Regions from separate parts of the Massilia sp. MP_M2 genome, predicted to be linked through region 2. Evidence: riboswitches for the same ligand, from Rfam matches in the RefSeq annotation. Region 2 holds a riboswitch; the other holds the start of a gene.

Region 1 (7,532 bases), on a different contig from region 2:
GCGCCAGCAGCAGGCCGATGATCGGCACCGCGAGCGCCCAGCTCACACGCACCTCGCCGGGCGTGCGCCGCACCATGCGGATGGCAAAGGCCAGCACCACGATGCCGAAGCAGTTGAAGGCCACCTGGCCGGCCGGGGTGCCTTCGATGAACGGGTAGGACAGCATGCCGAGCAACTGCACCAGTAACAGGATGGCGGAGGGATGGCGGCGGGTGTGGATGAACAGGCGCGGAGCGAACATGATGGCAGGACAAAGTCGTAAGTACTGCCATTGTAGGTTCAGCCGGCCGAAAACAGGCTCCCGAATGCGTGCGCAGCCGTTTGCGGGTCAGCCGCGCCGTACACGCTCGTGATCGCGGCGACCATGTCGGCGCCGCGCGCGACCAGTGGTGCGGCGTTTTCCGGCGTCATGCCGCCGATGACGACAAGGGGCAGCGCAAATTCGGCGCGCGCCTGCCCGAGCAGTGCCGGCGCCGTCACGAAGGTGTATTTTTTGACGGGGGACGGATAGAAGCCGCCAAAGGCAAGGTAGCTGGCGCCGGCGTCGCGCGCGGCGCGCGCCAGCGTCAGGTCGCCGTAACACGAGGCGCCGACGATTTTGTCCCGGCCCAGCAGCGCGCGCGCAATGGCAATGTCCCTGTCCGACTGGCCCAGATGCACGCCGTCGGCATCGATCGCCTGGCACAGGTCGAGGTGGTCGTTGATGACGAGCGGACAGCCGTGGCGGCGGCACAGCGCCAGCAGCGCCGTGGCCTGTTCGAGGCGCAGCGATGCACTGGCATCCTTGTGGCGGTATTGCACCAGCGCGGCACCGGCGGTCAGCGCGGCGTCGGTGGCGGCCAGCAGCCGCTCGGTGTCGTTCCAGTTCGGTGTGACGAGATACAGGCCCTGCATGGTGGAATTCCTTCGTTATGGTTGATACAGGCGGCGCGGGATGCGCTGGCCCGGTGCAATCGCGAACGATTGCGCCAGCGCGGCATGTGTATAGGCCTGGGCGTGCTCGAGGGCGATGTCCATCGACTCGCCCAGCGCCAGGCGCGCCGCCAGCGCAGCGGCCAGCGTGCAGCCGCTGCCGTGGTAGGTATCGGGCAGGCGCGGCCAGCGCCACTCGCGCAGCGCCTGACCGTCCCGCAGCCAGCGGTTGACGACCGTATCGCCCGGCGCGTGGCCGCCCGTGACGAGCATCTGCGCCGGGCTCGTTGCCCCCAGCGCCTCGCGTTCCGGCAGGTTGGGCAGCGCGATCGTCGCCAGCGCCAGCAGATCGGACAAGGCAGCGATGGCGTTGCCCTGTCCCAGCGCGTCGCCATGGCCGCTGGCCAGCACCGGGTCGAGCACCACCGGCAGATCGGGGCGCTGCGCACGCAGGCCGCGAATGATGGCCGCGATTGCCGCCGCATTGGCCGCGTTGCCGGGGATGCCCAGCTTGACGGCGCGGATATCGAAGGCCGCGACCAGCGGCGCGGCCTGGCGCGCGACCAGGCCGGCGTCGACCGGCTGCACCTCGAACACGCGGTTGTTGTCCTGACAGGTCAGCGCCGTGGCCACCGGCAGCGCATGCGCGCCCTGCGCCGCAATGGCCAGGATGTCGGCCGCCAGGCCCGCGCCGCCGCCGGGATCGAGCCCGGCGAAGACCAGCACGCAGGGTGTCATGCGGCGACGTTGCTGGTGAGATTACCGGTGAGGTTAGCGGTGGCGTTAGCGGTGACGTTCCCCGTGATCTTGCCCTCGACCGGCGACGATGGCGACGCCGCGAAACGCTTGGGCATGCGCCCCGCCAGGCAGGCATCGCGCCCGGCCAGCACCGCATGCTTCATCGCGCGCGCCATACGCACCGGGTCGCGCGCGCCGGCGATCGCGGTGTTCATCAGCACGCCGTCGCAGCCGAGTTCCATCGCGATCGCCGCATCCGACGCCGTGCCCACGCCGGCGTCGACCAGCACCGGCACCGTGGCCTGCTCAATGATCAGCGACAGGTTCAAGGGGTTGAGGATGCCCATCCCCGAGCCGATCAGCGACGCCAGCGGCATCACCGCCACGCAGCCGATCTCTTGCAGGATACGGGCCTGGATCGGATCGTCGCTGCAGTAGACCATGACGTCGAAGCCGTCGCGCACCAGCGTTTCGGCGGCCTTGAGTGTCTCGGGCATGTGCGGGAACAGCGTGGTGGCGTCGCCCAGCACTTCGAGCTTGACGAGGTTGCGCCCGCCCAGCAGCTCGCGCGCCATCTGCAGCGTATAGACCGCATCCTTGGCATTGAAGCAGCCGGCCGTATTGGGCAGGATGGTGAACTCCGACGGCGGCAGCACGTCGAGCAGGCTGGGCGCGTTCGGGTCCTGGCCGATGTTCACGCGGCGGATCGCCACCGTGATGATCTCGGCACCGGCCGCCAGCGTGGCCTCGCGCGTTTGTGCCAGGTCGCGGTACTTGCCGCTGCCGACCAGCAGGCGCGAGTGGTAGGCACGCCCGGCGATGGTAAGCACGTCTTGCTGCATGTCTTGCTGCATGTCTTGCTGCATGTCTTGCTGTATTTCTTGCTGCATGAGTTGGTTCATGACATTCATCCTGTTCTCCTTTAGCCGCCACCGATGGCGCGCACGATATCGACCCGGTCCTGCGCCTGCAGGCGGCGCGTCGGCCACTGCTGGCGCGGCACCACCTCGCGGTTCACGGCCAGCGCCATGCCCTGCCCGCTCAGGTCCAGCTGCTCGAGCAGGCCGGCGAGCGTCTGGCCCGGTGGCACGCCACACGGCGCGCCATTGACTTCGATGGATGTCATTCAGACCTCCCGGTACAGTCGGGCGCCATTGCGCACGAACTCGATCGCTTTTTCCTGCATCCCCTGCTGCAAGGCTGTTTCGCCCCCCACGCCATTGGCGGCGGCGTAGGCGCGCACTTCCTGCGTGATCTTCATCGAGCAGAAATGCGGGCCGCACATCGAGCAGAAATGGGCCACCTTGGCCGAATCCTTGGGCAGGGTCTCGTCGTGGAATTCGCGCGCCTTGTCGGGATCCAGACCCAGGTTGAACTGGTCGTCCCAGCGGAACTCGAAGCGCGCCTTCGACAGCGCGTTGTCGCGCAACTGCGCGCCCGGATGGCCCTTGGCCAGGTCGGCCGCGTGGGCCGCGATCTTGTACGTGATGATGCCGTCCTTGACGTCCTGTTTGTCAGGCAGGCCCAGGTGCTCCTTGGGCGTCACGTAGCACAGCATCGCCGTGCCGTACCAGCCAATCGTGGCCGCGCCGATGCCGGACGTGATGTGGTCGTAGCCGGGCGCGATATCCGTCGTGAGCGGCCCGAGCGTGTAGAACGGCGCTTCATGGCACTGTTCGAGCTGCAGGTCCATGTTCTCTTTGATCAGGTGCAGCGGCACGTGGCCGGGGCCCTCGATAATCGTCTGCACGTCGTGCTTCCACGCGATCTGCGTGAGTTCGCCCAGCGTTTTCAGTTCGGCCAGCTGGGCTTCGTCGTTGGCGTCGTAGATCGAGCCGGGGCGCAAGCCATCGCCCAGGCTGAACGTCACGTCGTACGCCTTCATGATGTCGCAGATGTCTTCGAAATGGGTGTACAGGAACGATTCGCGGTGGTGCGCCAGGCACCATTTGGCCATGATCGAGCCGCCGCGCGAGACGATGCCCGTCAGGCGATTCGCCGTCATCGGCACGTAGCGCAGCAACACGCCGGCGTGGATCGTGAAGTAGTCGACGCCCTGCTCGGCCTGTTCGACCAGTGTGTCGCGGAAGATCTCCCAGGTCAGGTCTTCGGCCTTGCCATTGACCTTTTCCAGCGCCTGGTAGATCGGCACCGTGCCGATTGGCACCGGGCTGTTACGGATGATCCACTCACGTGTTTCGTGGATATGCTTGCCGGTCGACAGATCCATCACCGTGTCGGCGCCCCAGCGGATCGCCCAGGTCATTTTTTCTACTTCTTCGCCAATCGACGAGGTCACGGCCGAATTGCCGATATTGGCATTGACCTTGACCAGGAAGTTGCGGCCGATGATCATCGGCTCGATTTCCGGGTGGTTGATGTTGAGGGGGATGACGGCGCGCCCGCGCGCGACTTCCGAGCGCACGAATTCGGGTGTGATTTCAGCGGGGATGCTGGCACCAAACGACTGGCCCGGATGCTGGCGCCCCATCAGGTCGGCAACCCGCTTGCCCATCGGGCCGGACGCATGCAGCGACGCGATGTATTCCTTGCGCTGCATGTTTTCGCGCAGCGCGATGAATTCCATTTCGGGCGTGATGATGCCCTGGCGCGCGTAGTGCATCTGCGTGACGTTGGCACCGCTTAAGGCGCGGCGCGGCGCGCGCTGCAGGTCAAAGCGCAGCGCGGTCAAGGCCGGATCGTGCAGCCGCTGCTGGCCATACTGCGACGACGGCCCGGCCAGTTGCTCGGTGTCGCCGCGCCCGTCGATCCATGGCTGGCGCATCGGCGCCAGGCCGCTGCGGATATCGATCGCGGTCGCCGGTTCGGTGTACGGCCCGGACGTGTCGTAGACGAACAGCGGTGGATTGGGTTCGCCGCCAAAGCTGTCGGACGTGGCCGACTGGCTGATCGCGCGCATCGGCACGCGAATATCGGGGCGGCTGCCTTCGATATAGACCTTGCGGGAGTTTGGTAGCGATGCGATGGCCGCCTGGTCCACCGTGGCGGTGGCGGCATCGAACAGTTGCGAAGACTTCGGAGGTGCGTTCATGTGGCTCCCTTGCGTGCATGAGAGCCAGCAAAGGAGTTACCGGGTGCGGCAAGGTCGGGCGCAAGACTGCGCACGGCCGCACGAATCGGCTGCTTCCCTTCGCTGGCATTATCCAGATCAGGTTCGGAGGGTATTTCTCACCCACGCATCGTTACAACAGCAACGACGTGCAGGACCCCTAGCGTTTGCTGCCAGTGATGGCAGCGGGTGGATTATAGCCGAACGGATATTGGATGGGGCATCATGGTTACAACATCGGCGGCTCGGCCGGCAACGGCAGCAATTGCAGCACGCCGTCGATGAAACGCACCTCGACGAACGGCGTCTGCGCCGGCTCGACCGCACGGCGCACTGTCGGCCCGCCCTGCACCGCCACCTCGAGCTGCACGCTGGGTTCGCCCACCGCCACATCGAACGAATCCGCACGCGAAATTGTCAGGTCGGTACTCACGTTCGGACGGTCATAGACCTGCTTGCCGTCGACCCGCACGCTGACTGTGTTGTCTTGAAATCCCTCGCCCAACCTCACGCGTAACGTCATCGCTTGCCTCGCCTTTCCTTTAATTGCAACAGGTTTGCCGGCCAAGCCCCCCGAAAAGCAGGCTTGGCCGGAACAGAGTAACGCCAGCATGGCCAGCCCGATTGCCCGACGCGGCGCCGACCATCGGGCATCGGTCATGCCTTGCGGTGCACCCGCGTGCCCGGCCCGGTCGCGGCGCCCGCCGCAGGACCGCCCTGAACCGTGGCCAGGCAGGTGAGCAAATCGCCCTGGGACACCGGATCGAGTACCCTGGCCTGGGTGGCGCTCGAGAGCAATGCGACACTCTCGTCGAGACGCGCTGCGCGCACGAACAGCGGCTTGCCGTCACCCGCATTGACTGTCTTGAACGCGCGGGCAGCATTGACGCCCTTGACCATGCGCACATAGGCGGCCATCGGATGCATGTCGAAGCGGTCGAGCACCTCGTCGAAGGCGGCGTTACCCGAGCGCAGCGTAGCGTTGTCCGACCCCTGCAGGTATAACAGCGCGCCCTGGTCGTCGCCCATGAACAGGTCGGCCAGCACGTTGTCGTCGGTACTGACCGGATAGCGCACGCGCACTGTCAGGATATCGGACAGCACTTGCGAACCGTCGAGCGCCGCATACGCGGCCCGCACCCGGTACTGGCCCGGCTGGCCGAAATAGAAACCATCCTTGCCATAGCCGATATAGGCGCTGTCCTGAACCGGGTTGTCCACCCCGAGCATCGTCTGGCGTTCGCCGACCAGGTGGTCGATCATCGGCTCGTAGGCGCAAACCCGGCCGCCAGGTTGTTCGATGACGATCTTCACCAGGCCATAGTTCGGATGCAGCCAGGTATGGGCGCGGCGCCCGCGCGTGTCGGTGGCGCGCAGCTTGAGCCCGAGCACCACCGGCTCACCCAGCGCGAAGCTGCGCTGGTGGGTCGATATCTCGAGCACCAGGCCGGATTCGTCCGAGATCGGATCGGCCATCACGTCGCGCCCAAGCGAGGCGCCGCTCGTGAAGCTGTTGCCGCCCATGACGACGTCGTTGCGGAAACCGTGGCGGAGATGGATCAGCTCTTCGTCGTCGAAGCGGAAGTCGAAGCTGCTCCAATAGCCTGGCGCGCCGCCGTTCGGGTAGTACCACGGGTAGTTCATCCATGACAGCGCTTCGGGGCGGTTTGGCTTAGGCGGATTGGCATACGATTTCTGCCACGAGTGCATCAGGTTGAAGCAGTGCCCCAGTTCGTGCACGTAGGTGTAGAGCTGCAGCCGCAGTTGCTCGGCCGTGGAACCGCCGATTCCGGCGTGAAACACGGCGCAGCCCTGGCGCTGCTTGCCCTGCTGGTCGAACATGATGCCGTACAGACCCGTGCCGAGGTCATGCTGCTGCGCCACCAGCTGCCATACGCACCACTGCTGCAGGTCGCCCCACAGCGAAAAATGCTGCTGCATCGACGCGTGCAGCTCGGCATTGCTCCAGGTAGCGTTGCCCCCGGCGGCGCTGACATCGATGACATTGTTGCCGGCAGTGGGCACCATGCCGATGCCTGCTTCGCCAAAGGCGCTGACCACGTTGACCGTGCGGGCGCTGCCGCCCGAAGGCAGCGCCCCCGTGTTGTAGCTAGTAAATGGGGTGGTCGCCACGTCGGACACGCTGTCGGTTTCGATGCGCACAGTGCGAAAATGCAGTGAAGAGAAGGGGCAGTGATAGGACGCCCCTGGTGTATTGTTGACCGTGAAGAACTGCAGCGTGGCCGCGGCCTGCGGCTGGAAAATGTTTACGCGCGGGATCGTCACCTGGATCACCGGCGCCCCGGCCGCGAACGTGAAGCGGCCCATGCCCTTGACGACAATGCGGGTGGTCGACACCGTCACGGTGGGGCTGTCGACCACGAACGAGCCGAAGTACGACTTGGTCTTGCCGCTGGTCTGGTAAAAGTCGCCGCTGACCCGGCGCATTGGCCGGTTGCGGTCGACGTCGACCCGCAGGTCGAGCTGGAAGCTGCCCAGCGAGGCCGCGTAGCAACCGCTGACCGCCTTCTTGATGCCAGGTATGGACGGGATGGGAAGCGTGGGGATCGGCAGGGGCACCTGCTGGGCAGGCGCAATGGCCGGCTGCGCAGCGAGCCCGGGCGCGGCGCCGGTAGGCCCTGTGTCGTACGGCTCGGGAATCCCCAGGTCGCCATTGGACAGTCCGGACACTTCTTCATAGGTCATCACGCCGGTGTCGCCGATCGCATCCTCGTTTGCGTTGTCGATCCCGGTTGGGTCGAGTTGTGACATGGTGTTCTCCTCATGGTGGATGTGCCCTCGTTCGACCAGC
Region 2 (7,532 bases):
GCGTGGGTGGCGGGCGCTTCTTCATCAATGGCGTGGACACCACCACCAAGGGCGTCGACATCGTGCTGAGCATGCCGTACAACGCCGGTGACGCGGGCAAGCTGGACTTCACGCTGGCGGCCAACTTCACCGACACCAAAGTGACCAAGACGCCGACCACGACGCAGCTCTCCAGCCTGAGCCCGGCGCCGGTGCTGTTCGATCGCCTGAACGTGCTGTCGCTTGAAAAAGGCCAGCCGAAGAACAAGGTCAGCGCCAACGTGAACTGGAAGCTGGGCCAGTGGGGCGCGACGCTGCGCGCCACGCGCTACGGCGAAGTGCTCTCGCCGGGCACCACCGCGGCGTTCGACTTCGAGATGGGCGCCAAGACCACGGTCGACCTGGAAGGCCGCCTGGCCGTCACGCCGAAGCTGACCCTGGCGCTGGGCGCGGACAACGTGTTCGATCAGTATCCAGAAACGCAGCCGCCATCCATCAACACCACTGGCAACACGCCGTTCTCGACGTATGCGCCGTTCGGTCGTTCGGGCCGCTATATCTACGGCCGCGCCACCTACGCGTTCTGAGTCAGCGTTCCAGCACCTGGCCCAGCCTGTGGGCGAGGAAGTCCACCAGCGCCGCCACCCGCGGCGCCAACCCACCCTGCTTGTAGAACACGGCCCACACGGGCTGTGTCCAAGGCAGCGTGTGTTGTTCCAGCACCGGCACCAGCCGCCCCGCCGCGATATCCGCGCGCGTCAGAAAATCCGACAGCGATGCAATGCCCGCGCCATGCAGCGCAAGCTGCCGCAGCGTCTCGCCGCTCGACGCCACCACCTGCGGCGTGATCGTCCAGCCTTCGCCGCCATCATGGCGCAACGGCCAGGTATTCAACAAGGCCGGCGCCGTGAAGCCCAGCGTGCGATGTCCCGCCAGCGCCGCCAAGTCTCGCGGCGTGCGCGGCGCGCCATGGCGTTCGAGATACGCGGGTGAGGCCAGCACGCGCAGCCGCGCCGCGCCCAGCCGGCGCGCATTGAGCGTCGAATCGGGCAGCGCGCCGATGCGGATTGCCAGATCGGCCCGCTCTTCGATCAGGTCGACATAGGTTTCACCGCTGACCAATTCCAGCTCGATCAGCGGATACGCGTCCAGAAATTCAGCCACCAGTGGCGCCAGCAGGTGCCCCAGCGCCGGCGTGGCAGCATTGACCCGCACCAGGCCCGCCGGCTGCGAGCGGCGCGCCGCCGCTTCGGCCTCGGTATTGGCCAGGTCGGCCAGGATCGTGCGCGCCCGGCCCAATAGCCATGCGCCCTCCTCGGTCAGTTGCAGGCGCCGCGTCGTGCGCTGGATCAGCGTCATGCCCAGGCTGGCCTCGAAGCGCGAGATGGTGCGCGAGACACCCGAAGGCGTCTGCCCCAGCCGCTCGGCGGCGCGCGAAAACGACCCCGCATCCATGACTGCGGAAAATACAATCAGCGCATCCACATCGATCATTGATGACTCCGAATCAAAAGTCCATTGTAGCCGGACCTGTTTTTCCGGGCTGACAAAGGCAGCACACTACACGCCTGCCATCTCAAAGGAACTACACCATGCCACTCGCACTCTGGGCGCTCGCATTGAGCGCCTTCGCCATCGGGACGACCGAATTCGTGATCGTTGGCCTGATTCCCACCATCGCCGCCAGCCTGCAGGTATCGGTGCCCTCGGCGGGCCTCCTGGTCAGCCTGTACGCACTGGGCGTGGCCATCGGCGCGCCGCTGCTCACGGCCATGACGGGCCGCGTGCCGCGCAAGCAGCTCCTGCTTGGCCTGATGGTGCTATTTTCGATCGGGAACCTGGTGGCCTGGATGGCACCGGACTACACGGCACTGATGGCCGCGCGCGTGCTCACGGGCCTGGCGCACGGCGTGTTCTTCTCGATCGGCTCGACCATCGCCACGAGCCTGGTGCCGAAGGAAAAAGCGGCCAGCGCGATCGCGCTGATGTTCACCGGCCTGACCGTGGCGCTGGTCACCGGCGTGCCGCTCGGGACCTTCATCGGCCAGCACTTCGGCTGGCAGGCGACCTTCCTGGCGGTGTCGTTGCTGGGCGTGCTTGCCGTCATCGGCAGCGCTATCCTGGTGCCGTCCGATATCGCCGCCAGCAAGCCGGCGCCACTTTTGATGCAACTGGCGGTGTTAAAGAAGCCGCGCCTGCTGCTGGTGTATGCCATCACGACGCTCGGCTACGGCGGCAGCTTCATCGCCTTTACCTACCTGGCGCCGATCCTGCAACAGGTGTCCGGCTTCGCGGCGTCGACCGTCAGCCTGGTGATGCTGGTGTACGGCGTGTCGGTCGCAGCCGGGAATATCTGGGGCGGCAAGCTGGCAGATCGCCTCGGGCCGGTGCGCGCACTGCAGATCGTGTTTGCGCTGCTGGCGCTGGTGCTGTTCGTGCTGGCCTTCACGGCGCCCAGCAAGCCGCTGGTGCTGATCACGGTACTGGCCTGGGGCGCGGTCGCCTTCGGCAATGTGCCGGGCTTGCAGGTGTATGTGGTGCGGCGCGCCGAACGCGATGCGCCGCAGGCTGTCGATGTGGCGTCGGGCCTGAACATTGCTGCCTTCAATGTCGGCATCGCGCTGGGCGCCTGGGGCGGGGGCCTGATCGTTGCGCACATGGGCTTGATGGCAACGCCGTGGATCGGCGCGCTGGTGGTCGTGGGCGCCCTGCTGCTCACGACGCTGGCCCGCTGGCTTGATCGCCGCGACGGCGTGCCGGCGTGCCGGCAAGAGGCATGACCGCCGCACCGGTCGCGCTGCACTGACCTGCTTACGCGTCCAGCTCGGGATAGTGGCGGAAGATGCCGTCCTGGTTGAACGGAATGCGGCGCGGCGATGCCAGATAGGCCGCGATCTTCGGCCGCGCCGCCACCCGGTCGCGCAAGGCCGTGAGCTGGGGATGCTCATGCTCGATCTTCTGCATCGCCCTGGGGAATGCGTAGCGCAAGCCCTCGATGACCTGGAACAGCGACAGGTCGGCGTAGCTCACGTGTTCGCCCAGCAGGTAGTCGCGCCGCGCGGGCTCAGCCAGCAGCCGCGCAAAATAGCCCATGAACTTGGGGATGCGCGTCTCGACGAAATCGGCCGCGCGGCGCTTGGCCTCGGGCTTCTGGTCTTCGTAGTACAGCATCGAGGCGATCGGGTGATGCGTGTCGTGCGTCTCGGTGACCAGATCGGCGATCGTCAATTGCAGCTGGTGCACCCAGAGCCGGCCAGATTCGGTGCGCGGCACCAGGTCATGCTGTTCGCCCAGATACAGCAGAATGTTGGCCACCTGGCCGATGGTCTGCTCGCCGGCTTTCAAAAATGGCGGCGCAAAGGCGGGATGGTCTCCAACCTCGAGCGCGGCCATCAATCGGTCCACGCCGCCATCGCCGCGCGCCACGTCGACATAGTCGACGCCCGCTTCCTCGAGCGCCAGGCGCACGAATTCGCCGCGGCCCTGGATCGACGGCCAGTAAAACAGTTCGTAGTGATGCGCCATGATTGCTTTTCCTGTCTATGGAAGAAAAGTCATGGTAGACCGAACCGGAAGGCCGGGAAGCACGGTAGGCCGGCCATGCCGGCTTGCCTCGATATCAGGCGACTGCACACCACCGTTTGGCGATCGTTGGCGGCAGGTTGAAATGCTTCGCCGTTTCTGCAATGGATGCCTTGTTTTCTTTCTTCCATGCCGAGACCTGGCTGGCATTCGGCCTTTGAGGACTGCCCGTGCTGTCCTTGTCCTTGCCCTTGGCCGTCTTGGCTGTCGCAGCGCGCGACGCCTGGCCGACGGCGCGACTCGCCGCAGTGCGGTGCATGCTGCGGGACTGCGCCGCGTCCGCAGCAACGTTTGCCGCTGACGCGCTGTCATCGACAGATTCGTTCCCGGTCAGAGGGCTTGGTGCGAGGGCGGCTTCCGGGGGGGCGATGTGCTTCATGATGATCTTTCTTGCTGATAAATTAGTACCGCCATTATGACCTGCTCCGGATGGCGACCCCGCATTCGCGCCGATCAAGGTGACGCGACGCGCTTGGCGCGCCCCCGGGCATCGCCCAATTGTGGCTATTGAGCAACGCCCCGCAGAGAACCAAACCCTGCAAACAGGGCGACTGACCCCAATCGTGTTGGTTCCTGACGAATCATTACACTTTCTCCATGCACACGTTGGCGATAGGGAACATAATTGCACTGAGGAACTAATTTAATAAAGTTCGCCCGTCACCACCTGCCCAATGGAGCGCTCGATGATCTTCGCGCGATTGACCCAACGCTGGCATGCTCTGCGCCACTGGCGGGAGCACCAGTCCCAGACTCCCCACGTCCGCTTCGAGAACGCGACCTTCAGCCGGGCGTACCGGGATGCGGTGCAAGGCAGCGCCGGTCTGGTCTTGTGGCAGCACGATGGCGAGCATGGCCGCTTTGCGCTGCAACTGCGGAGCGCAAAGCGCGACGATCCGCAGGATGGGCTGACCTTGATGCTGCTCGCGAATGGCGCGGTCCTGCACCGACTGTCCTGGACCTGGGCCGACGGCGCGCAGCTTGCCCTTCCGGTGGCGAGCGTCCCGCTGGTGACGCATAACGCCGGCCTGTGGCGCAATGCCGGCCCGGCCTTCGATGCGTTCGAACGCGCGTTCCCGAACAATTCGCCCAGCTTCTTCGCATTTGCCGCCCTGCAGGGCGCGGCGCAGGCGCTGGGCATCGACCGCGTGCTCGCGCTGCGCGCTACTGCGCACCCGGCCTACGCGGCAGACCAGCACGCGACATTCGAGAGCGGCTACGATGGCTTCTGGCGCATCCTGGGCGGCGCCGAATGCGATGCGCGCCACTACCAGATCACGCTGCCGTTCTATCTCAAGCCGCTGGCGGACATGCCGTCGAAGCACCGCAAGCGCGCCGCCCAGCGCCGCGAGCAGTGGCGCGCGATCGGCGACGCCGCCTGCACTACGCTGCTGCGCTACATGGCGCCGGTCGCGACGCCCGGCGCCGTGGCCGGCACCCGCACCACCGCGCAAGCCTGACACCGCCAAGACGCTTGCCAGATTCACCACGGCCGTCAAGCGCCGTGCTACACTCGCGCCTTCGCTAGGGGTCCTGGAACATTGTTCCGGGTGAGACATACCCTTCGTACCTGATCTGGATAATGCCAGCGAAGGAAAGCGCAAAGCAGCCCTCCCGTTCGTTTGCCCTTCCCCCACGTTGGCTCCGGCTTGATTTCAAAGCGGCGCGCCTCCGTGGCGCGCAAACACGAGCACACCATGACCTTCACTCTGAAGCACCACGTTCTTGCCTGCGCCATCGTGCAGGCCTTCGTTGTCACGCCTGCCGCAGTCGCACAGGACACCATCCCCTCGGTCGTCGTCACCAGCAGCAAATGGATCGCGCTCGACCGCGCCAGTGTCGGCGGCTTCGCCGAAACGCAGCTGCTCGACGCGCCAGCGTCGATTACCTCGATCGGCCAGGGCCAGATGCAGGACCTGTCGATCCGCAGCGTCACCGATGCGAGCCGCTACGATGCGTCGATTGGCGACGCCTACAACGCTATCGGCTACGCCGAACAGTTTTCGGTGCGCGGCTTCACGCTCGACAACGCGACCAGCTACCGCAAGGACATGATCGCGATCTCGGGCGACACGCAGATCCCGCTCGAGAACAAGGAACGCATCGAAATCCTGCGCGGCCTGGCCGGCCTGCAGGCGGGCGTTGCAGCGCCCGGCGGCATGCTCAACTTCGCCACCAAGCGCCCGACCAATGCGCCGCTGCGTTCGGCCACGGTCGAAGTGCGCGAACGCGGCACCGTGTACGGCGCGGTCGACCTGGGCGGGCGCTTCGCCGACCGCCGCTTCGGCTACCGCATCAATGCCGCCGCCGAAGACCTGAAATCGTACGTGCGCGGCGCCGACGGCAAGCGCCAGTTTATCTCGGCCGCCTTCGACTGGCAGATGTCACCCGACGCGCTGTTCCAGATCGACGTCGACCACCAGCACAAGTCGCAGGTCACCGCCCCCGGCTACCAGCTGCTGCGCAACGAAGCCCTGCCCACTGGGATCTCGGCGAAAACGCTGCTCAACGACCAGCCATGGACGCGCCCCGTCGACACCGACAGCAGCAATCTCGGGCTGCGCTTCGAGTACCGCATCAGCGAGCGCTGGAGCGCGACCGTCAACGCCAACAAGCACTGGTTCAAGCGCGACGACTTCACCGCCTTCCCGTACGGTTGCAGCAACGAGGGCGACGGCTACTACCCTGGTTACTGCTCGAACGGCGACTACGACGTGTACGACTTCCAGAGCACCGGCGAGCGCAAGACGCCGTGGGGCGCGCAAGCGATGCTGCAGGGCCGCTTCGACACGGGCGCCATGCGCCACGCGCTGACGATCGGCAGCGCCTACGCGCAGCGCCACGACAGCTTCGGCGAATACGTCTACGACTACGTCGGCTCGAGCAATATCTGGCAAAACCAGATCGTGCCGCCGGTGGACAGCAGCCGCGTGACCGGCCCCGTAATGGAACGCCGCGCAACCGAAGAGCGCTCACTGTTCGTGCAGGATGTCGTGACCCTGGCGCCAGCCTGGACGCTGCACGCCGGCGTGCGCTACGTCCAGCTCAAGCTCGATGCGCTGGAAGAAATCGACCAGGCGCGCGTGAAATCGAAAGACTCGTTCGCGCTGCCGAACGTGGCGCTCGTGTATGCGCCGGCGCCGGACTGGCGCGTGTACGGCTCGATCAGCCACGGCCTGCAATACGGCGGCATCGCGCCGATGGAGACGGTCAACCAGAACACGGTGCTCTCGCCAAGCCGCTCGAAGCAGTTCGAATTCGGCGTCAAGCGCAACGTGAACGAGCAGCTGGCGCTGTCCGGCGCCCTCTTCGAAATCACCCAGGGCCTCGAATACACGAATGCCGCCAACGTCTTCGTGCGCGCGGGCGAGCAGACGCACCGCGGCATCGAACTGTCGGCGCAGGGTCGCGCCCTGCCCGGCCTGAACTACAACCTGTCGCTGATGGCGCTCGATACGAACCAGAAGGACACGGGCGACGCCAGCACCGAAGGCAAGCGCGTGACCAATGTGCCGGAACTGCGCACGGCCGCGTGGATCGAGTACGCGGTGCCGCAGGTGGCGGGGCTCAAGCTGGACGCGCAGTGGCAGTATTCGGGTAACAAGGTGTTCGACCCGGCCAACCGCGTTAAGGTGCCGGGATACCATGTGGCCGGGTTCGGCGCATCGTACCTGCTGCGCGCGGGCGGTTTGAACACGATCATCCGGGCGCGGATGGATAATGCGTTCGACAAGTTCTACTGGCGCGACGTGACGCAGTCGCTGGGCGGGTATTTGCTGCCGGGGGCGCCAAGGACGTTCAGGGTGTCGGCGCAGATTGATTTTTGATGTTCAAGAATCGATCACCGCTTATTTGACGGCCAGCGCGGTTGCTTTCTGAAGCAACTGCGTGGCCTTGGATAGTACGGGGCCTGCCATTGCATCTTGCTGCAGGATTGCTGCGGGCCCTTTTACTGCTGGGATTGATTCCGC

What was found. Region 2 has a riboswitch for thiamine pyrophosphate ahead of RCH14_RS06985 (TonB-dependent siderophore receptor). Riboswitches for the same ligand answer to the same signal wherever they lie in the genome.
Region 1: another riboswitch for thiamine pyrophosphate. It lies ahead of thiC (phosphomethylpyrimidine synthase ThiC); the one in region 2 lies ahead of RCH14_RS06985 (TonB-dependent siderophore receptor).

What each region holds. Positions count from the first base shown of each region.
Region 1 covers NZ_JBCHJF010000001.1:929,271-936,802, forward strand. The annotation lists gene RCH14_RS04175 (potassium channel family protein) at 1-241, opposite strand, end outside; gene thiE (thiamine phosphate synthase) at 280-894, opposite strand; gene RCH14_RS04185 (bifunctional hydroxymethylpyrimidine kinase/phosphomethylpyrimidine kinase) at 910-1,650, opposite strand; partial or broken gene RCH14_RS04190 (thiazole synthase) at 1,716-2,492, opposite strand; gene thiS (sulfur carrier protein ThiS) at 2,573-2,776, opposite strand; gene thiC (phosphomethylpyrimidine synthase ThiC) at 2,777-4,702, opposite strand; TPP riboswitch at 4,780-4,892, opposite strand; gene RCH14_RS04205 (hypothetical protein) at 4,950-5,243, opposite strand; gene RCH14_RS04210 (hypothetical protein) at 5,378-7,492, opposite strand.
Region 2 covers NZ_JBCHJF010000002.1:481,011-488,542, reverse strand. The annotation lists gene RCH14_RS07015 (TonB-dependent receptor) at 1-566, shown strand, start outside; gene RCH14_RS07010 (LysR family transcriptional regulator) at 568-1,473, opposite strand; gene RCH14_RS07005 (MFS transporter) at 1,572-2,759, shown strand; gene RCH14_RS07000 (glutathione S-transferase family protein) at 2,791-3,504, opposite strand; gene RCH14_RS06995 (hypothetical protein) at 3,599-3,940, opposite strand; gene RCH14_RS06990 (DUF535 family protein) at 4,248-5,021, shown strand; TPP riboswitch at 5,078-5,175, shown strand; gene RCH14_RS06985 (TonB-dependent siderophore receptor) at 5,259-7,388, shown strand.